DNA from 4 places in the Streptomyces sp. NPDC002156 genome. Region 3 is predicted to be linked to each of the others. Evidence: riboswitches for the same ligand, from Rfam matches in the RefSeq annotation. Region 3 holds a riboswitch; each other region holds the start of a gene.

Region 1 (5,387 bases), on a different contig from region 3:
TGTACCCGCACAGCGTGACGGCGGTGCTGTCCAGTCGCAGCCGTGACGTGATCCGGCGCAACTCCACGATCCTGCCGCTGTATTCGCTGATGCTGGGTCTGCTCGGACTGCTGGGCTTCATGGCGATCGCGGCCGGAATCAAGGTCACCAACGGGCAGTTGGCGATCCCGCAGCTGTTCGAGAACATGTTCCCGGCCTGGTTCGCGGGTGTCGCCTTCGCGGCGATCGGCATCGGGGCGCTCGTCCCGGCGGCCATCATGTCCATCGCGGCGGCGAACCTGTTCACGCGGAACATCTACAAGGACTTCCTGAAGCCCGACGCGACTCCGGAGCAGGAGACCAAGGTCTCCAAGCTGGTCTCGCTGTTGGTGAAGGTGGGCGCGCTGGTCTTCGTCCTGACCATGGACAAGACGGTCGCGATCAACTTCCAGCTCCTGGGAGGTATTTGGATCCTGCAGACCTTCCCGGCGCTGGTCGGCGGTCTGTTCACCCGCTGGTTCCACCGATGGGCGCTGCTGGCCGGGTGGGCGGTCGGCATGCTGTACGGGACGCTGGCGGCGTACGGGGTCGCGTCTCCGACGCAGAAGCACTTCGGGGGGAGCGCGAAGGAGATTCCGGGGATCGGGGAGATCGGGTACATCGGGCTGACGGCGTTCGTGCTGAATGTGGTCGTGACGGTGGTGCTGACGTTTGTGTTGAAGGCGCTGAAGGCTCCGGAGGGCTTGGACGAGACGACGGCGTCGGACTACACGGCCGACGCGGGGGATCCGGGGGTGGTGGTGGAGTTGCCGCCGGCCACTGCGGGGGCCGCCGCGCACTGATGGCTCCGCCGGGTGCGCGGTTCTTTGTCTGCGGCCCGGTGGGGGCTTGTCGCGCAGTTCCCCGCGCCCCTTTCGGGGCGCTGCAGCGCACGCGACTTCACCGGAACCGCCCATGCGATGGGGCGCGACAGTGGGCCGCCGGATTTAATCGGCGGTCCGTTGTCGTACCCCTCCGGCACACTCCACTCATGGACATTTTGATCAGGCGGGCCCTTCCCGAGGAGTACGAGGTGCTCGGGGAGATCACCGCGGAGGCCTATCTCCGGGACGGGCTGCTCGACTTCGGGGAGAGTGACGGGTATCTCGTCGAGCTGCGGAACGTCGGGAAGCGTGCCGCCGCTGCCGAGGTGCTGGTGGCGGTCGCCGACGGGCGGCTGCTCGGCGGGGTGACCTTCGTGCCGGCCGGCGGGCCCATGTCCGACATCGCGCGCGAGGGCGAGGCCGAGATACGGATGCTGGCGGTCGCGGAGGAAGCACGCGGCCGGGGTGCCGGTGAGGCGCTCGTGCGGGCCTGTGTCGAGCGGGCCCGGGGCGTCGAGGGGTGTGTGCGCGTCGTCCTGTCGACCCAGAGCGCCATGCGCACCGCGCACCGGATCTACGGGCGCCTGGGCTTCGTACGCGCCCCGGAGCGCGACTGGAACCCGATTCCCGACCTCGACATGAGCCTGCTCGCCTACGAGCTGACGCTCTGACAGCACCGGTCGCTCCACCCACCGAAGCCGACACGACACAACATGTGGGGGTGCCTTCAGGGCCCGGCACAAGATGTATGCTCATGCTCGCTGTCGCCGCAGGGGAATCCGGTGCGAATCCGGAACTGTCCCGCAACGGTGTACACGTGCGCATTCGTGCCCTGATAGCCCTGGCACGGCTGCGCGCGTGTCCAGTCCGAGGACCTGCCGACGGTGTGCCCGGCCGACCGGTCCGGGCGCCTGACGTCCGGGCCTCGTGGAGTGGGCCGGTGGACGCGCGCGTACCCGTAAGGCGTCCGTGTGCCCCGCTGCCCTCCGCCAGGCCCCGTGCCGAGCGAGGGAGAGCCCCCACGTGACCATCGCGCCAGCCGAACCGGCTTCAGCGACCCCAGTGGCCCGAGTCGAGACGGACGGTCCCGGAGCCGCGCTGCTGCGGACCCTGACCGAGCTGACCGCCGACCTCCCCGACGCCGACCCCGGCCGGGTCGCCGCCGCCGCGTTGCGCGGCCGGTCCTCGCGGGCCGACGAGTCGGAGCTGCGCGAGCTGGCCACCGAGGCGGCGGCCGGCCTCATCTCCGAGGACCCCGCCTACTCCCGCCTCGCCGCCCGGCTGCTGACGGTCAGCATCGCCGCCGAGGCCGCCTCGCAGGGCGTCACGACCTTCTCGGAGTCGGTCGCGGTCGGGCACCGGGAAGGCCTGATCGCCGACCGCACCGCCGAGTTCGTACGGCTGCACACGGACCGTCTGAACACCCTGATCGACGTCGAAGGCGACGACCGCTTCGGGTACTTCGGGCTGCGGACCCTCCACAGCCGCTACCTCCTGCGCCACCCGATCACGCGCCGGGTCATCGAGACGCCCCAGCACTTCATGCTGCGCGTCGCGAGCGGGCTGGCCGATGACACTGTGCTTGATTCAGAAACGGGCGTCCGCGCATTCGACGAAGTCGCCTCGCTCTACCGGCTCATGAGCCGCCTCGACTACCTCCCCTCCTCCCCCACCCTCTTCAACTCCGGTACCCGGCACCCCCAGATGTCGTCCTGCTACCTCCTCGACTCCCCGATCGACGAGCTGGACTCCATCTACGACCGCTACCACCAGGTCGCCCGCCTCTCCAAGCACGCCGGTGGCATCGGGCTGTCGTACAGCCGGATCCGCTCGCGCGGGTCCCTCATCCGCGGCACCAACGGGCACTCCAACGGCATCGTGCCGTTCCTGAAGACGCTGGACGCCTCCGTCGCCGCCGTGAACCAGGGCGGCCGGCGCAAGGGTGCCGCCGCCGTCTACCTGGAGACCTGGCACTCCGACATCGAGGAGTTCCTGGAGCTGCGCGACAACACGGGTGAGGACGCCCGCCGTACGCACAACCTGAACCTCGCGCACTGGATCCCCGACGAGTTCATGCGCCGGGTGAACACGGACGCGCTCTGGTCGCTGTTCTCCCCCGCCGACGTGCCCGAACTGGTCGACCTGTGGGGCGACGAGTTCGACGTCGCCTACCGCAAGGCCGAGGACGCCGGGCTCGCCCGCAAGACCATCCCGGCGCGGGATTTGTACGGCCGCATGATGCGTACGCTCGCGCAGACCGGCCAGGGCTGGATGACCTTCAAGGACGCGGCCAACCGCACCGCCAACCAGACGGCCGAGCCGGGCAACGTCGTCCACTCCTCGAACCTGTGCACCGAGATCCTGGAGGTCACGGACGACGGGGAGACGGCGGTCTGCAACCTGGGGTCCGTGAACTTGGGCGCGTTCGTCGACCAGAAGACCGGCGACCTCGACTGGGAGCGGCTGGACGAGACCGTCCGCACCGCCGTCACCTTCCTCGACCGGGTCGTCGACATCAACTTCTACCCGACCGAGCAGGCCGGCCGGTCGAACGCGCGGTGGCGTCCCGTCGGGCTCGGCGCGATGGGTCTCCAGGACGTCTTCTTCAAGCTGCGCGTCCCCTTCGACTCGCCCGAGGCCAAGGCCCTCTCCACGCGGATCGCCGAGCGGATCATGCTCGCCGCGTACGAGGCCTCCGCCGCCCTCGCCGAGCGCAACGGCCCTCTGCCGGCCTGGGAGAAGACCCGTACGGCCCGTGGTGTGCTCCACCCCGACCACTACGACGTGGAGCTGAACTGGCCCGAGCGCTGGTCGGCGCTGCGGGAACGTATCGCCGCGACCGGGATGCGCAACTCGCTGCTCCTGGCGATCGCGCCCACCGCCACCATCGCGTCGATCGCCGGTGTGTACGAGTGCATCGAGCCGCAGGTCTCCAACCTGTTCAAGCGCGAGACGCTGTCCGGCGAGTTCCTCCAGGTCAACTCCTACCTGGTGCAGGAGTTGAAGGACCTCGGCGTGTGGGACGCCCGCACCCGTGAGGCGCTGCGCGAGTCGAACGGCTCGGTGCAGGAGTTCGCCTGGATCCCGGCCGACGTACGCGCCCTGTACCGCACGGCGTGGGAGATCCCGCAGCGCGGGCTCATCGACATGGCCGCCGCCCGGACCCCGTTCCTGGACCAGGCCCAGTCCCTGAACCTGTTCCTGGAGACGCCGACCATCGGCAAGCTCTCCTCGATGTACGCGTACGCCTGGAAGTCGGGTCTGAAGACGACGTACTACCTGCGCTCGCGCCCCGCGACCCGCATCGCCCGCGCCGCACAGGCGCAGGCCCCGATCCCCGTGCAGGCCACGGCTGACGAAGACGCCGTCGCCTGCTCCCTTGAGAACCCCGAGTCCTGCGAGGCCTGCCAGTAATGTCCAGCGAAGCCAAGAACCTTCTCGACCCGGGCTTCGAGCTCACCCTGCGCCCCATGCGCTACCCGGACTTCTACGAGCGCTACCGGGACGCCATCAAGAACACCTGGACCGTCGAGGAGGTCGACCTCCACTCGGACGTCGCCGACCTGGCGAAGCTGTCCGAGGGCGAGCAGCACATGATCGGCCGGCTGGTCGCGTTCTTCGCGACGGGCGACTCGATCGTGGCGAACAACCTCGTGCTGACGCTGTACAAGCACATCAACTCGCCGGAAGCGCGGCTGTATCTGTCGCGCCAGCTGTTCGAGGAGGCCGTGCACGTCCAGTTCTATCTGACGCTGCTCGACACCTATCTCCCCGACCCGGAGGACCGGGCCGCCGCCTTCGACGCGGTGGAGAACATCCCGTCCATCCGCGAGAAGGCCGAGTTCTGCTTCAAGTGGATCAACGAGGTCGAGAAGCTGGAGAGCCTGCAGACCCAGGCCGACCGCCGCCGCTTCCTCCTCAACCTGATCTGCTTCGCCGCGTGCATCGAGGGCCTGTTCTTCTACGGGGCCTTCGCGTACGTCTACTGGTTCCGCAGCCGGGGTCTGCTGCACGGTCTGGCCACCGGCACCAACTGGGTGTTCCGCGACGAGACCATGCACATGAGCTTCGCGTTCGAGGTGGTCGACACCGTCCGCAAGGAGGAGCCGGAGCTGTTCGACGACCAGCTCCAGCAGCAGGTCACCGACATGATCCGCGAGGCGGTCGAGGCGGAGTTGCAGTTCGGCCGCGACCTGTGCGGTGAGGGCCTGCCGGGCATGAACACCGAGTCCATGCGCCAGTACCTGGAGTGTGTCGCCGACCAGCGCCTGGCCCGGCTGGGCTTCGCCCCGGTGTACGGCTCCGAGAACCCCTTCTCCTTCATGGAGCTGCAAGGGGTCCAGGAGCTGACCAACTTCTTCGAGCGCCGCCCGTCGGCGTACCAGGTGGCGGTGGAGGGCTCGGTGTCGTTCGACGACGAGTTCTGACACCGACAGCCGGTCGAGGTCACGCCGCCCGGGCCACGTCCTGGGCGGTGATGGCCCGGCGGGCCGAAGTGTCCTGAGCCTGGCGGTCCTGCTGGGCCTTCCGGAGCTGACGGTCGAT
Region 2 (5,387 bases), on a different contig from region 3:
CGTGGAAGAGACGCAGACCGACGGTGCCGCCCGCGTACCGCATGGCGTTGGTGACCAGTTCGCTGACGGTCAGTTCCGTCGTGAAGGTGAGGTCGTCGAGCCCCCACTCGGCGAGTCTGCGCGCGACGGCGTTCCGGGCTTCGGCGACCGCCGCCGGATCGTCGGGGAACTGCCAGTCGGCGATGTCCGCCGCCGGAAGCAGCCGGGGCCGGGCCAGCAGGAGCGCCATGTCGTCGCGGGGCGGCGCCTCGGCGGCGCGGGCCATGACGGCACGGCCGATCTCCTCCAGCGTCCCGTCGCCCCGGCAGAGGGACGTGAGGGTGTCGAGAAGGTCCCGGGTGCCCTGGTCGGCGTCGCGGGATCCCCGTTCCACGAGGCCGTCGGTGTAGAGCGCGAGGGTGCTGCCTGCCTCCAGGGCGACGGTGGTCACCTCGAAGGGCATGCCGCCGACTCCGAGCGGTGGTCCCGGGGACACCTCGACCGGACGGGCGGTGCCGTCGGGCCCGATCACCGCGGGCGGCGGATGCCCGGCGCTGGCGAGGGCGCAGCTGCCGGTGAGCGGATCGTAGACCGCGTACAGGCAGGTGGCGCCGATGGTGTCCCTGTCCTCGGGATCGGCCTCGTCGGCGAGTTGCTGGACGAGGTCGTCCAGGTGGATGAGGAGTTCCCCCGGCTCCAGTTCGAGGTCGGCGAGCGTACGGATCGCGGTCCGCAGGCGTCCCATGGTCGCCGCGGCGTGCAGTCCGTGGCCGAAGACGTCGCCGACGACGAAGGCCACCCGCAGCGAGGGCAGCGGGATGGCGTCGAACCAGTCGCCGCTGATGTCCGCCCCGCCGCCGGCCGGCACATAACAGCCGGCCGATTCGGCCGCCGCGGTGCTCGTCGTGGCCCTCGGGAGCAGACGCTGCTGCAGCGCGACCGCTGCCCGGTGCTCGCGGGTGTACCGGCGGGCGTTGTCCACGCTGAGCGCGGCCCGTGAGGAGATGTCGAACACGAGGTCCGCGTCCTCCTGTTCGAACGGCTCCGGCTGCTCGGTCCGCCAGACGGCCACGAAACCCAGCAGCAGACCGCGCGCGTACAGCGGCGACACCACGGCGGAGTGGCCCCGCTCGGGCATCACCGCCCGGATCAGTTCCGGGTCGCCGAGGAGGTCGAGCATCTCCTGCCGGGTCGTGTTGTAGACGGTGTCCCCCTGGATGGCGGCCCGCCGCACCTGCGGGACATCGGGGAACCGCGGGACCACCCCGCCGACGGGAACGAGTTCGGCGGGCCAGGGCCCGGTGGCCGAGGCGACGGCCACCCGGCGCAGCCGCAGCCAGTCGCCGGGCCGGATCACCTTCGACGGCTCCTCGCCCTCGAGCACGGACTCGGCGATCTCGACCGACGCCATGTCCCCCAGGGCCGGTACCAGCACGTCGGCGATGTCCTGGGCGGTGCGGGTCACGTCCAGGGAGGCGCCGATACGTGCCGACGCCTCATGGCCCACCTCCGTGCGCCGCCGCGCCCGCCGCTGCTGCGTGCTGTCGGTGAAGAACGCGGCGATCCCGGTCGGCCGGTCGTGACCGTCCGCCAGCCGGAAGGCGGACACGGACACGTACCGCTCCCGCCCGGACCCGTCCGGTGCGGACATCCGCTGTTCCCGTGCGAGCAGCGGCACTCCCGTGTCGAGCACCTGCCGCAGCTGGTCCCCGACGTCCTTGGCGTCCGCCGGGGAGATGACGTCTCCGAGACGGTGCCCGGGGCGCAGCAGCGGCCAGCCGTGCACCTCGGCGATGACGTTCGTGCGGACGACTCTCAGTTCGGTGTCACAGAGGACGACCCCGAGGAGGGACTGCGCCAGCAGGGCGGTCAGCAGCGACGATCCCTGTTCCTGTTCGCCGTCCTCGCGGCTCGGCGCCAGCAGCAGGACGCGCTGGGAGGACCCGCCCAGGGGCACCTCGTCGACGGTGGTGTCGACCGTCCGGCCCGAGGCGTGCCGGAACGCGACCCGCCCCGCCGGTACGGCGAGGGAGTCGCCCCGGGTGTCCGCGCCGCTCCCCCGCACCGGCTCGGCGAGCAGCCGTGCCAGTGGCCGCCCGCAGACCTGCTCGGCCGGCCGCCCCAGCAGTTCCGCCGCCGCCCGTGACCACCCCTGGACGATCCCCGCGCTGTCGAGCAGGACGACGGCGACCTCGTCGGCCGGTATGTCCACGCCGTCGTGCTCGCTCAGGCCTGCCATGCGCACCTCACCTGCGGCGCTGTCTCCCGCGCCGCGCTCCCCTTCATTATGGTGCGCCGCCCTGCACCACGCCCGGCGCCCGCGACAAGGGGACGCAGGGGCACTTGGCCGCCGAATACGTTATTGCGAAAATCTTGCAATAACGCCCGCACGAGGCCCCTCAGGCGGGTCACCTCCCCTTGCGCCAGTGCTCGAATCGTGGTTCCGGTGTGAACTCCATGCTGAACGAGGCGAGCTCGCCGACGAGGAGTCCGCGCAGGAACTCGACCATGCCCAGGGGGACGACCTCGCACGTCTTCGAGCCATGGCGGGCGAAGAGCAGGACGGGCCATTTGTCGGGGTCGGGATCGCTGGTCAGCCAGCACAGCATGTCGGCGTGGGACGTATAGCCCCAGGCGAGGATGTGCTCCGGGTCGAGGTCCAGGTCGTCCTGGTCGTCGCCCTCCTCCTCCCAGGCCAGTCGGGCGTTCCCCGTCTCGTCCTCGAAGTCGTCGGGGGAGAACGGGTAGGCGCCCGTGGGAAACGGCCCGAGGATTCCGACCTCGCCGATCTCCTCCTCCGATTCGATGCCGCCGACGCCGTACACGGACATGAAGTCCCTGTAGTCCCGGGGGAACCCGGTGCCCCACTTCTCCTCGGCCGCCTGCCAGTCGATGTCCTCGCCCGCGCCGGGAGGCGGCGGCAGGAGCTGCCGCAACGCCTCGATCCCCGTGAGGTCTTCCATGCTGGTCCCCGCCCTTCGATCAGGTCGTTCGAAAGTCTAGGGAGCACCACTGACAACGCCTGCGGCCTTCACGCCGTACACGTCGGCGATGAGTTCCTCGGTCAGGACTTCGGCCGGGCTGCCCGTCGCCACCAACCTGGCCCTCCTTGAGCACGACGAGTGCGTCGCAGTACATCGCCGCCAGGTTCAGCTCGTGTCCAGCGCGGTGTGTACAGCCCTGTCGTCGGCCGGGGTGGCGGGGGTCCAGGCGCGGCGGTGCGGGACGTTCGCCGGCACGTCTTCGGACTCGGGATCACCCGGACGGAGCGCCTTCCCGGAACCCGGTCGTGTCCGACCTTCGTCCAGTGGCTCGTGTCGCCCCGCCCGTCACCCTCACCACTGCGCGTCAGCTCCGGGTTCGCACCGGATTCCCTTGACCGGCCTCAGGAAATCATCACGTGAGGCCGAGGTCACATTTCAGCCGAGGTCAAGGTCACAGCCTGGCGCTCTGCTGCGGCCGGACCTCTCTGGCCTAGCATCCGGGCATGACAGTCCTGCCCAACGACGGGCTCTCGCTGGCCGCCGAGTTCCCTTCCACGACCCATGAGCAGTGGCAGCGCCTGGTGGAGGGCGTCCTGCGCAAGTCGGGCAAGGAGGTCTCGGGCGCGGCAGCCGAAGACGCGCTGTCCACCGCGCTGGAGGACGGGCTCACCACCCACCCCCTCTACACGGCGCGCGACGAGTCCCCCGAGCCCGGCTTCCCCGGCTTCGCCCCCTTCGTACGCGGCGGACGGCCCGAGGGGAACACCGTCGGCGGCTGGGACGTACGGCAGCGGCACGCGACCCTCGTCGGCGACGCGGTGCTCGCGGACCTGGAGAACGGCGTCACCTCGCTCTGGCTGACCGTCGGCCCGGACTCTATCCCGGTGGCGTCGCTCGCCAGGGCCCTCGACGGCGTCTACCTCGACCTGGCCCCCGTCGTCCTCGACGCCGGACAGGAAGTGGAGCCCGCCGCACGGGAGTTGCTGCGGCTGTACGAGGAGCGGGGCGTCGCCAAGGAGGCGGCGCGCGGCAACCTCGGCGGCGACCCGCTGGGCCACGAGGCCCGTACCGGCGAGGAGTTGGCGTTCGCGCCGGTCGTCGAGCTGGCGCGGCTGTGCGCCGAGCAGTACCCGGGGCTGCGCGTGCTGACCGTGGACGCGCTGCCGTACCACGAGGCCGGCGGCTCGGCCGCGCAGGAACTGGGCGCGTCCCTGGCGACCGGGGTGGCCTACCTGCGGGAGCTGACCGAGGCCGGGCTGACCGTCGAACAGGCCTGCGCACAGCTGGAGTTCCGGTACGCGGCCACCGCCGACCAGTTCCTGACCATCGCCAAGCTGCGCGCGGCCCGGCGCCTGTGGGCGCGGGTCGCCGAGGTGTCCGGGGCGCCGACGGCCGGGGCTCAGGTGCAGCACGCCGTGACCTCGCCGGTGATGATGTCGCGCCGCGACCCGTGGGTGAACATGCTCCGTACGACGGTCGCCACACTGGCCGCCGGGGTCGGTGGCGCCGACTCGGTCACCGTGCTGCCCTTCGACCACGCGCTGGGCCTGCCGGACGCGTTCGCGCGCCGGATCGCCCGCAACACCTCGACGATCCTGGTCGAGGAGTCACATCTGGCGCGAGTGATCGACCCGGCGGGCGGCTCCTGGTACGTGGAGCGGCTCACCGACGAACTCGCCCACGCGGGCTGGGAGTTCTTCCAGTGGATCGAGGGGCTGGGCGGCCAGGCCGCCGCCCTTCGCTCCGGGCACCTCGGTGAGGCGCTGGCCTCCACCTGGGCGGCGCGCTCCGCCAAGCTGGCCAAGCGGCGCGAACCCATCACCGGCGTCAGCGAGTTCCCGAACCTCGCCGAGCGCCTCCCGGACCGCGAGCCCGCGCCCGAGCCGCCGTCCGGCGGGCTCCCCCGGGTGCGGCGCGACGAGGCGTACGAGGCGCTGCGCGCCCGCTCCGACGCCCACCTCGCCGCCACCGGAACCCGGCCGCGCGTCTACCTCGCGACCATCGGCCCGGCCGCCGCCCACACCGCGCGGACGTCCTTCGTCTCGAACCTCTTCCAGGCCGGCGGCATCGAGCCCGTCACTGCGGGCACCTTCGAGGAGAGCGGCGCCACCGAGGTCTGCCTCTGCTCCAGCGACACCCTGTACGAGGAGCAGGCGGCGACCGTGGCGGCGGAACTGAAGGCCGCCGGTGCCTCGCACGTGTTCCTCGCCGGCCGTCCCGGGCAGTACTCGGACGTCGACTCGTACGTCTTCGCGGGCTGCGACGCCGTAGCCGTGCTCTCCGCCACCCTCGACCGCATGGGAGCGTCCTGATGGGAATCCCCGACTTCTCCGGAATCGAACTGGGGACCCCGACCGCCGGTAACGGCGCCACCGACTGGCGTACGGCCGTGAAGGCGGCCACCGGCTCGGACGAGACCTTCTG
Region 3 (5,387 bases):
GCGACGAGCGCGGCCCAGGCGCGCGCCGTCTCGTCGGGCACGGCACGCCCCTCCGCCGTACCCGCCTCCTGTGCACTGCCCCGCACGTCACGCCCGTCCCGTCGCTGATCGGCCATGCCGTGATCCTGCCAGGCACGGTCCCGGGCCGCCGCCGGGCGAGGGCACTCTAGGCCCGAACTCCGTTGATCGTAAGGGCGCATATGCGCACGCATCGGCGCGTGGGCGCGCTTTGGCCGGAGAGCGATGGCGATTTGTCGATCTTCCAGTAGCCTCTGGGAGATTTTTCCGTACGCAGCCATTCCGGGGGGACACATGGCCCGCGATCCCAAGCCGTTCCAGCCTGTCCGTCGCACACCATTACGCCGCCGCTCGCGCGCACTCGCGGCCACCGCGGCGGCGCTCGCCATCGGGGGGACCGTCCTGACGGAGGTTCCGGTCTCGGCGGCCGCGAAGCCCAAGGGGCACGACGTCTCGTCGCACCAGAAGAACGTCAACTGGCAGTCCGCGAAGGCGAAGGGCGCCACCTTCGTGTACGTCAAGGCGACCGAGTCCCACACGTACCGCAATCCGTACTTCAGCCAGCAGTACAACGGCTCACGGACCGCAGGCCTGATCCGCGGCGCCTACCACTTCGCCCTGCCGGACAAGTCGTCCGGCATCACCCAGGCCCGGCACTTCATCCGCAACGGCGGGGCCTGGCGCGCGGACGGCTGGACACTGCCGCCCGCGCTCGACATCGAGTACAACCCGTACGGCAAGAAGAAGTGCTACGGCCTGAGCAAGGCGAAGATGGCGAGCTGGATCACGGCCTTCAGCAACGAGGTCAACCGGCTCACCGGCCGCCGTCCGGTGATCTACACGACCGCCCACTGGTGGAACAACTGCACGAACAGCAGCCCTGTCTTCACCTCGAAGCACGCCCTGTGGCTGGCCCGCTACAACGCGGCCGACGCCGGGGCGCTGCCGTCCGGCGGCTGGAAGCTCTGGACGTTCTGGCAGTACGACAACAGCGGCACACTGCCGGGTGACCAGAATCTCTTCAACGGGACGCCGGCTCAGCTCAAGCGGTTCGCGAAGGGGGCGTGAGAAGACACCACGCCTCAAGCCACTCCCCATACCCCTTCAGTTCATCTTCCGTTTACCCAGGTTGCTTACGGTCCACCAGCCACTGTCGTCCCAAAGAAATCTGGGTAAATGGAAAGCTTCTCGCTGATCCTCGCGATCGTGGTCGTCACCGCGCTCGCGTTCGATTTCACGAACGGTTTCCACGACACCGCCAACGCGATGGCCACCACCATCTCGACCGGCGCGCTCAGACCCAAGGTCGCGGTGGCCATGTCGGCCGTCCTCAACCTCGTGGGCGCCTTCCTCTCGGTGGAGGTCGCCAACACGATTTCCAAGGGCCTGGTCGACGAGAGCGGTATCCGTCCCGAGGTGATCTTCGCCGCGCTGGTCGGCGCGATCCTCTGGAACCTGCTGACCTGGCTGGTGGGCCTGCCCTCCAGTTCCTCGCACGCCCTGATGGGCGGCCTGATCGGCGCGACCATCGCCTCGGCGGGCGCGGGCGCGGTCCACGGCGACGTCCTGGTGACGAAGGTGCTGATCCCGGCGATCGCCGCCCCCATCGTGGCGGGCATCGCGGCCATGCTGGCAACCAGGCTGTCGTACCGGCTCAGCGCGAGCCACGCCGAGGGCAAGGCGGCGGAGAAGGGCTTCCGGGTCGGCCAGATCGCCTCCGCGGGCCTGGTGTCGCTGGCCCACGGCACGAACGACGCGCAGAAGACGATGGGCATCATCACCCTCGCCCTGGTCGCCGGCGGCGCCGTCGCCCCCGACTCCGACCCGCCGGTGTGGGTCATCCTCTCCGCGGGCCTGGCCATCGCGCTCGGCACGTACCTCGGCGGCTGGCGCATCATCCGCACGATGGGCAAGGGCCTGACCGACCTCCAGCCCCAGCAGGGCTTCGCCGCCCAGACCAGCGCGGCGACGGTCATCCTGGCCTCCTCCCACCTCGGCTTCTCCCTCTCCACCACCCACTCGGTGTCGGGCTCGGTGATGGGCGCGGGCCTCGGCCGCAAGGGCGGCGTGGTCCGCTGGTCGACGGCGACCCGCATGTTCGTGGCATGGGGACTGACGCTGCCCGCAGCGGCACTGGTCGGTGCGGTGGCGGAGTGGGTGACCGGGTTCGGGGACTGGGGTACGGCGCTGGTGGCCGTCTTCCTGATCGCTTCGAGCGCGGCGATCTGGGTCGTGTCGCGCCGCGAGGTGATCGACCACACGAACGTCAACGATGCCGAGAGCGAGGAGCCCGCGGGCGTCGTGACCACAGCGATCGCCGCCGTGACCCCTCCCCCGGCGGGCACCATGACCGACGACCTCACGGCCACCATCCCCAGCCCGGCCGAGGCCACGGCGAAGCCGTCGGCAACGGCCCTCTGAGCCCAGCCCCGGTCCGAGCAAGAAGGAAGCAGAAGGAAGCAACATGAAGATCGACTGGGCCGCCCTCGGTTCCGTCTTCGGCGTCAGCCTCGTCATCACCGTGGCCATGGTGGGTGTGTTCACCCTGGGCATCGTCGGGCTCTCGATGCGCGAACGGGCGGCGACACAGGGGGAGTCGGCCGGGCTCGCCGTTACGGGGGCCTACGCATGTTTTGCCGCCTGCGCGTCAGTTGTGGCATACGGGATCTATCTGATCGTGGCCTGAGGGCCGAAAAGCGTGTTCCCGCGCCGCCGTTCCGTTGGCGGTGTGGGGCTCAGCACAGTCCTCCTTTCCAGGTCAACGGCAAGTTGACGGGTGTTCCGGGCCCGTGGTGGACTGCCGGAGCCATGTACGGCGGCAGAAGAGGAAGCCGGTGTGAATCCGGCGCGGTCCCGCCACTGTCACCGGGGTAGGTAACCCCGGGAGCCAGGAACTCTCGCCGTCGGTCTCGTCGAACCAGGGCGTGGACACCCTGAGTGAGGACATATCGCCATGCTCGCCTGCCGTTCGAGGTACAGCACGAGGTCGCTTCCCGACCCCACGGCCGGCTGAGCCGATGCGTGCCGATCGCGTCTTCGCGTACGGCGCCGCCCTCGGACTCCTCGGTGATCTGGTTCTCGGTGATCCGCGCCGAGGGCATCCGGTCGCCGCGTTCGGGCGGGCCGCCGGTGCCGTCGAGCGGGTGTTGTGGCGGGACCATCGGGGGTGGGGGGCGCTGCACACCGCTGTGTGTGTGGGCGGTGCCGTCTCGCTTGCCGCGGTGGCCCGTTCCGTCGTACGTCCGTCCCGTACCGCTTCCGTCGCACTCACCGCCGCCGCCACCTGGGCCGTGGTCGGGGGGACTTCACTCGGCCGGGAGGCTCGGGCCGTCGGGCGGTCACTCGAGGCCGGGGATGTCGACGGGGCCCGGGAGCGGCTGCCCCATCTCTGCGGGCGTGATCCGCAGGCCCTCGACTCCGACGGGATCGCCCGGGCCGTCGTCGAGTCCGTTGCCGAGAACACCTCCGACGCCGTTGTGGGGGCCCTCGTGTGGGGGGCTGTGGGTGGTGTTCCGGGGCTGGTCGGGTTCCGGGCCGTCAACACCCTTGACGCCATGGTGGGGCACAAGTCCGTTCGGTATCGGCGGTACGGGTGGGCCTCCGCCCGGCTCGACGATCTCGCCGGGTGGCCGGGGGCTCGGCTGACCGCCGTACTCGCCGCTGTCGCCGGTGGTGATCCGCGCGGGGCCGTCCGGGCCTGGCGTGCCGATGCCCGCCGCCATCCCAGCCCCAACGCCGGGCCCGTCGAGGCCTCCTTCGCGGGGGCGTTGGGGGTTCGGCTCGGCGGGACGCTGTCCTACGCGGGGCGGGTCGAGCATCGGCCCGTGCTCAACGGGGAGTACGGGCGTGCCGTCGGTGTCCAGGACGTCGAACGGGCCGTACGGCTGTCCCGGCGGGTCACCTGGCTTGCCCTTGGGGTCAGTGTCGCCGTCGCACGGCTCGTAGCGAAGGGGCGTACGTCATGAGTGGCGGAACCGTCGGTGGTGGGCTGCTTGTCGCCGGGACCACCTCCGATGCCGGGAAGAGTGTCGTCACCGCCGGGATCTGTCGGTGGCTCGTGCGGCAGGGGGTGAAAGTCGCGCCCTTCAAGGCTCAGAACATGTCCCTCAACTCCTTTGTCACGCGTGAAGGTGCCGAGATCGGGCGGGCTCAGGCCATGCAGGCGCAGGCCTGCCGCATCGAGCCCACCGCGCTCATGAATCCCGTGCTGCTGAAGCCCGGGAGCGACCAGAGCAGTCAGGTCGTGCTCATGGGGAAGCCCGTGGGTGAGATGAGTGCGCGTGGCTATCACGGAGGGCGGCAGCAGCAGCTTCTCGGGACCGTGCTGGAGTGCCTTGCCGAACTGCGGGGCACGTATGACGCGGTGATCTGTGAGGGGGCCGGGAGTCCGGCTGAGATCAATCTGCGGCGGACCGACATCGTGAATATGGGGATCGCTCGGAATGCCGGGCTCCCTGTGCTTGTCGTCGGCGACATCGACCGTGGCGGTGTCTTCGCCTCCTTCTTCGGGACGGTCGCCCTGCTGTCCCCCGAGGATCAGGCGCTCGTCGCCGGGTTCCTCGTCAACAAGTTCCGCGGGGATGTCTCCCTGCTCGAACCCGGGCTCGACATGCTGCTCGGGCTCACCGGGCGGCCGACGTACGGCGTCCTGCCCTTCCGGCACGGGCTCGGGATCGATGAAGAGGACGGGCTGCGGGTCTCCCTGCGGGGGACCGTGCGGGAGTCCAACGTCTCCCCGCCCGTCGGGGAGGACGTGCTGCGGGTCGCCGTCTGTGCGATCCCGCTGATGTCCAACTTCACGGACGTGGACGCCCTCGCCGCCGAACCGGGCGTCGTCGTACGGTTCGTGGACCGGCCGGAGGAACTCGCCGACGCCGATCTCGTCGTCGTTCCGGGGACTCGGGGGACCGTGCGGGCGCTGGAGTGGCTGCGGCAGCGCGGGCTCGCGGACGCTCTCGTGCGCCGCGCTGCCGAGGGACGGCCAGTACTCGGCATCTGCGGTGGCTTCCAGATCCTCGGCGAGCGGATCGAGGACGACGTCGAGAGTCGCCAGGGCCTTGTCGACGCCCTCGGGGTTCTTCCCGTGCGGGTGCGGTTCGCCCGCGAGAAGACCCTCACCCGGCCCGTCGGCACCGCCCTCGGTGAGGACGTCGAGGGGTACGAGATCCATCACGGCGTTGCCGAAATCGCAGGAGGGGAAGCCTTCTTGGACGGGTGTCGGGTCGGGGCCGTCTGGGGTACGCACTGGCACGGGTCGCTCGAATCCGACGGGTTCCGGCGGGCTTTCCTGCGCGAGGTCGCCGCCGCCGCGGGCCGGCGCTTCGTACCGGCCCCCGACACCTCCTTCGCCGGGCTGCGCGAGGAACAGC
Region 4 (5,387 bases), on a different contig from region 3:
GTATGACCCTGCAGACCCAACTGGTCCTGCGGGCTTTGCTGGAGGATCCCGCCAAGCAGCGGTACGGCCTGGAGCTGTGCGAGGTGGCGGGACTGCCGTCGGGCACGATCTATCCGATCCTCGCCCGGCTGGAGCAGGTGGGCTGGGTGGACAGCGTCTGGGAGGACCCGGCTGTCCATGAGACGGCCGGGCGCCCACGCCGCCGCTTCTACCGGATCACCCGGGACGGCGCCGAGCAGGCCCGCGACGCCCTGGCCCGCGTCTACCGGTCCCGGAAGAAACCCCTGCCCGGCTGGGCGGCCGTCCGCCCGGCGACCGAGGGAGGCCCGTCATGAAGGCCCGCCGCCGGTCAGGGTCGCGCCGCGTCGTACGGGCGGGCACGGCACCGTCGTCCCTCGACGGCCTGCTCGCCGCTGTCCGCGCACACCACCCCGAGTCCGACACCGCCCCGGTGGAACGCGCCTATGCCGAGGCTGCCTTCTGGCACGAGGGCCAGCGGCGCCGCAGCGGAGACGCCTACGTCACCCACTGTCTCGCCGTCGCCGCCATCGTCGCCGATCTCCGGCTGCCCCCGCACGTGGTGTGCGCGGCGCTCCTTCACGACGTGCTGGACGACACGGCCTGTCCTCCGCAACGGATCGCCGACCAATTCGGCCCAGAAGTCGCCGACTTGATCGCGGCGGTCGGAGCCGCCGAGGTCTCCTGGTACTGGCAGGACGGCAAGGCCACGATGCCCGCGTCCGATGCCGCCGACCCGTCACCGGCGATGGCCGTGCTGGCCGTCCGACTCGCCGACCGGCTTCACAACATGCGCACCATCACATTCCTGGCCAGGGCCAGGCAGCTTCTCAAGGCCCGTGAAACCCTTGAGGTGTTCGTGCCCGTGGCCTCCGCGGCGGGCCTGGAGACGGTCGGCCGTGAACTGCGGGACCTCGCCTCGGCGGTCCTGCGACCGGCACCGTCGTCCTATGCCGTCACGGGACGGCTCCTGACCGCATGCGCTCTGCTGCTGCCCGCAGGGCAACGCGCACGCTGGCAGGAGGAATGGAGCGCAGACCTGGCCACCCACGCCACCCGCCACGCCCGCACCCGCTTCACGCTCCGCGTCCTGCTGGGCACGCCCCGACTGTCGATGATGCTGCGCCGCCCCTTACGTCAGGAACCGCGATGACGAGCGGGGCGGCGCGACTGGGTGCCGTCCTCGGGACAGTGGCCGCGTTCGTGACGGCCATGGTGCAGGGAGGGCTGACCGCATGGGCGGCCGGAGCACTCGCCGTAGGCGGACTCGCGTTGGTGGCGGCAGTACTCTTCGTCCCCAGCGAGACACCGGCTCGTCGCCTGTGTCGTCTGCTCCAGGCCTGGCAGACCCCCACGGCCGGTGCCGCCGGACCCGAGCCGAGCCGGCGCCCGGCACCACCTTCCGCTCCGCAGGACGGGCTGTGACTGCCGGGACGCTACGACGGGCCGCTGGCAGCCACGCGGTCGGAAGCGGATCACGACGAACGTGGGCGACAGGGCCTCCAGGCGCCGGATCGCCGTCCAGAGCCTGGCCTCGGCCGCCGCACTGCGCGGCGGCATGAACTCGATGGGCCCGTCTTCCGCGATGCCGGTGCCGGGGGAGGACCACAGGGGAGGAGGAACAGAGATGCTCCCCCGCCCGCAGCCCTTCCCCGGCCTAGGGCGCCTGCCGTCAGGGCGCGGAGAGTTCCTCACGGACCGTGCGGGCTGCCGCGACCAGGTGTTCCAGCGACGCGCGGGTCTCGGGCCAGCCGCGGGTCTTCAGGCCGCAGTCGGGGTTGACCCAGAGGCGCTCGGCTGGGATCGCCTTGAGGCCGGTGCGGAGCAGGTCGGCGGCCTCCTCGGTGCTCGGGACGCGCGGGGAGTGGATGTCGTAGACGCCGGGTCCGGCCTCGCGCGGGTAGCCGTGGGCGGCGAGTTCGCGGGCGACCTGCATGTGGGAGCGGGCGGCTTCCAAGCTGATGACGTCGGCGTCCAGGTCGTCGATCGCCTGGACGATGTCGCCGAACTCGGCGTAGCACATGTGCGTGTGGATCTGGGTGCCCGGCCGGACACCGCCGGTGCTCAGCCGGAACGCCTCCGTGGCCCAGACCAGGTAGGCGGAATGGTCGGCGGCCCGCAGCGGCAGCGTCTCGCGCAGGGCGGGCTCATCCACCTGGATGACCGAAGTCCCGGCTGCCTCAAGGTCGTTGACCTCGTCACGCAGGGCGAGGGCGACCTGGCGGGCGGTGTCGCCGAGAGGCTGGTCGTCGCGGACGAAGGACCAGGCCAGCATGGTGACCGGCCCGGTGAGCATGCCCTTGACCGGGCGTGAGGTGAGGGACTGGGCGTACGTCGTCCAGCGCACCGTCATCGGTTCGGGGCGGGAGATGTCGCCGGCCAGGATCGGCGGGCGGACATAGCGGGTGCCGTAGGACTGCACCCAGCCGTGCCGCGTCGCGAGGTACCCCGTCAGTTGCTCGGCGAAGTACTGGACCATGTCGTTGCGTTCGGGTTCGCCGTGGACGAGGACGTCGATGCCGGTCTTCTCCTGGAAGGCGATCACCTCGCCGATCTCCGTCCTGATGCGATCCTCGTACGCCGCCTGGTCGATCCGGCCCGTCCTCAAGTCGGCGCGGGCGGTGCGCAGTTCGCCGGTCTGCGGGAAGGAGCCGATGGTGGTGGTCGGCAGCAACGGCAGGCGCAGGTGCGCGCGTTGGGTCCTGGCACGCTCGCCGTAGGGCTGTGAGCGGCGGGCGTGGGCGTCCGTGACGGCGGCCGTACGGGCCCGTACGGCGGGGTCGCGGGTGATCGGCGAGGTGGCCCGGGCGGCCAAGTCAGCGCGGTTGGCGGCCAGTTCGCCGGTGATCGCGTCGGTGCCCTGGGAGAGGCCCTTGGCGAGGGCGACGATCTCGGCGGTCTTCTGCCGCGCGAAGGCCAGCCAGCGCAGGATCTGCGGATCGATGTCCTGCTCCAGGGCCGTGTCGAGCGGCACGTGGAGGAGGGAGCAGGACGCCGACACGTCGACCCGGTCGGCCAGGCCGAGCAGGGTGCCCAGCGTCGACAGCGACTTCTCCAGGTCGTTGACCCAGATGTTGCGGCCGTTGACGACCCCGGCGATCAGACGCTTGCCGGGTAGCCCGCCCACGGCCGCGAGGGTGTCGAGGTTGGCGGCCGCGGCGTCGGTGAAGTCCAGCGCGAGTCCGTCGACGGGCGCCTTGGCCAGGACGGGCAGGGCGTCGCCGAGCCGGTCGAAGTAGGACGCGACCAGCAGCTTCGGCCGGTCGGTGAGCCCACAGAGGTCACGGTAGGCGCGGGCGGCGGCGTTCAGCTCGGCCGGAGTGCGGTCCTGGACCAGAGCCGGCTCATCGAGTTGCACCCACTCGGCGCCCGCCGCCCGCAGATCGGCGAGGACCTCGGCGTACACCGGCAGCAGCCGGTCCAGGAGCGTCAGCGGGTCGAAGCCGGCGGCGACACCGGGCGCGGGCTTGGCCAGCAGCAGATAGGTGACGGGACCCACGAGGACGGGGCGGGCGGCGAGGCCCAGCGCCAGGGCCTCGCCCAGCTCGGTGACCTGCTTGGCCGAGTCGGTCGTGAAGACCGTGCCCGGGCCCAACTCCGGGACGAGATAGTGGTAGTTGGTGTCGAACCACTTGGTCATCTCCAGCGGCGCCACGTCCTGCGTGCCCCGCGCCATCGCGAAGTAGCCGTCCAGCGCGTCGGCCTCGACGGCCGCGCGGTGGCGTTCCGGGATCGCGCCGACCATCACGGTCGTGTCGAGGACGTGGTCGTAGTACGAGAAGTCGCCGGTCGGGACCTCGTCGATGCCGGCGTCGGCGAGCCGGCGCCAGTTGGTGGCGCGCAGCTCGGTCGCGGTGGTGCGGAGGGCGTCGGCGCCGGAACGGCCCTTCCAGTAGCCCTCGATGGCCTTCTTCAGTTCCCGGTTCGGGCCCTGACGGGGGTAGCCGTACACGGTGGACCGTGCTGCCGCGGCTGCGGACTTCGCTGTCACGGAAATCTCCTTCGCGAGATATCTCCCTGGGATCCCGGGACGGGACGAGGGCGCGAAGGGAACGACACACCGGGCGGACGCACGACGGCCGTCCCACCGGATATGTACGCCGACCCGCCCACGAGGTCACCGGGATGTCCGCGCACGAGTGCTTCGTACGCGGGCAACGGGCAGGTCTTCGGACTCGCGAGCACGCCCTCCGACCGGAGGACACCTACTGGCCGTCGCTTCCCAGACCCTGTTCACCGGATCCAGTGCGTATGACGGCGGTCGTTCTCGCTCACCGCTGCGGGGCAGTCCCGGATTCCCACCGGGTTCCCTCTTACGACGCATCCCGCCTGGCGGACGGGGCGAACCAGCTGCACGGACCAGCCTAAGGGGCAGCACCCGGGCGCGGTGGATCACGTCCGGCATATGTGACGTGCACCATACGGCTGCCCCGGAACCCGGCCCACATCCGGTCCGACTACTCAACCGGTACGGCGCGATCCGAGCGACGTCGTACGACGTGACTTGGAGACGCGGTTGATGGACGAGTCCCGGCAATCCTCCTTATCCAGTGCGGGTGCGGTCCTGCGGAGAGCGGCGCCCCCGCCCGCACTCTGCGGCTTCCTCCTGCTGCTGGCCCTGATCTTCACGGTGTCCTACGCCGCCGGGACCGCCTCCGGACCCGTCGCGCCCGGCATGCATGACACCGGCACAGGCACGGGCGGCGGCGGTACCGGCGAGATCGACGACCTGGACGACATGGGCGACATGGACATGAGCGGAGGAGGCAACTGATGGGTGCCGAACCCACGACCGTCCTGGTGACCACCGATCTGACCGTCGGCGGCATGACCTGCGCGGCCTGCGTCACCCGCGTCGAGAAGAAGCTCGGCAGGCTGGACGGCGTCACGGCCACCGTGAATCTCGCCACCGGGCGGGCCCGGGTGAGCCACCCTGCGGACGTCAGCCCCGACGAACTCGTCGCGACCGTGGAGAAGGCCGGCTACACGGCCGCCCTCCCCGAACCGCCCAGGAAACGGCAGGCCACGGACGACGGTGAGCCAGAGGAGACGACGCGCGAACGGGACCGGCTGGCCGTGACGGCCCTGCTCGCGGTGCCCGTGCTGGTCCTGTCGATGGTGCCCGCGCTCCAGTTCAGCAACTGGCAGTGGCTGTGCTTCGTACTGGCCGCGCCCGTCGCCGTGTGGGGCGCCTGGCCCTTCCACGAGCGGGCGGTACGGGGACTGCGGCACTCCGCCGCGACCATGGACACCCTGGTCTCGCTGGGCGTCGTGGCGTCCTTCGCCTGGTCGGCGTACGCGCTCTTCCTCGGTGGTGCCGGCGCCCCCGGCATGCGGATGCCGTTCACGCTCCTGCCGTCCGCCTCCGA

Evidence for each region. Region 3 has a riboswitch for cobalamin ahead of ACWCRB_RS45290 (cobalamin biosynthesis protein). Riboswitches for the same ligand answer to the same signal wherever they lie in the genome.
Region 1: another riboswitch for cobalamin. It lies ahead of ACWCRB_RS27690 (ribonucleoside-diphosphate reductase subunit alpha); the one in region 3 lies ahead of ACWCRB_RS45290 (cobalamin biosynthesis protein).
Region 2: another riboswitch for cobalamin. It lies ahead of ACWCRB_RS43470 (ABC transporter ATP-binding protein); the one in region 3 lies ahead of ACWCRB_RS45290 (cobalamin biosynthesis protein).
Region 4: another riboswitch for cobalamin. It lies ahead of metE (5-methyltetrahydropteroyltriglutamate--homocysteine S-methyltransferase); the one in region 3 lies ahead of ACWCRB_RS45290 (cobalamin biosynthesis protein).

What each region holds. Positions count from the first base shown of each region.
Region 1 covers NZ_JBSFDA010000076.1:20,446-25,832, reverse strand. Annotated here, with positions in the region: gene mctP (monocarboxylate uptake permease MctP) at 1-821, shown strand, start outside; gene ACWCRB_RS27695 (GNAT family N-acetyltransferase) at 1,010-1,513, shown strand; cobalamin riboswitch at 1,591-1,739, shown strand; gene ACWCRB_RS27690 (ribonucleoside-diphosphate reductase subunit alpha) at 1,866-4,256, shown strand; gene ACWCRB_RS27685 (ribonucleotide-diphosphate reductase subunit beta) at 4,256-5,269, shown strand; gene ACWCRB_RS27680 (hypothetical protein) at 5,289-5,387, opposite strand, start outside.
Region 2 covers NZ_JBSFDA010000201.1:6,076-11,462, forward strand. Annotated here, with positions in the region: gene ACWCRB_RS43460 (SpoIIE family protein phosphatase) at 1-2,218, opposite strand, end outside; gene ACWCRB_RS43465 (SMI1/KNR4 family protein) at 2,388-2,942, opposite strand; partial or broken gene ACWCRB_RS43470 (ABC transporter ATP-binding protein) at 2,979-3,138, opposite strand; cobalamin riboswitch at 3,197-3,378, opposite strand; gene ACWCRB_RS43475 (methylmalonyl-CoA mutase family protein) at 3,467-5,275, shown strand; gene scpA (methylmalonyl-CoA mutase) at 5,275-5,387, shown strand, end outside.
Region 3 covers NZ_JBSFDA010000229.1:7,253-12,639, reverse strand. Annotated here, with positions in the region: gene ACWCRB_RS45310 (class II aldolase/adducin family protein) at 1-116, opposite strand, end outside; gene ACWCRB_RS45305 (lysozyme) at 313-1,086, shown strand; gene ACWCRB_RS45300 (anion permease) at 1,195-2,439, shown strand; gene ACWCRB_RS45295 (hypothetical protein) at 2,483-2,704, shown strand; cobalamin riboswitch at 2,795-2,934, shown strand; gene ACWCRB_RS45290 (cobalamin biosynthesis protein) at 3,036-3,983, shown strand; gene ACWCRB_RS45285 (cobyric acid synthase) at 3,980-5,387, shown strand, end outside.
Region 4 covers NZ_JBSFDA010000004.1:24,824-30,210, forward strand. Annotated here, with positions in the region: gene ACWCRB_RS03195 (PadR family transcriptional regulator) at 1-335, shown strand, start outside; gene ACWCRB_RS03200 (HD domain-containing protein) at 332-1,171, shown strand; gene ACWCRB_RS03205 (hypothetical protein) at 1,168-1,443, shown strand; gene metE (5-methyltetrahydropteroyltriglutamate--homocysteine S-methyltransferase) at 1,691-4,009, opposite strand; cobalamin riboswitch at 4,162-4,384, opposite strand; gene ACWCRB_RS03215 (hypothetical protein) at 4,538-4,792, shown strand; gene ACWCRB_RS03220 (heavy metal translocating P-type ATPase) at 4,792-5,387, shown strand, end outside.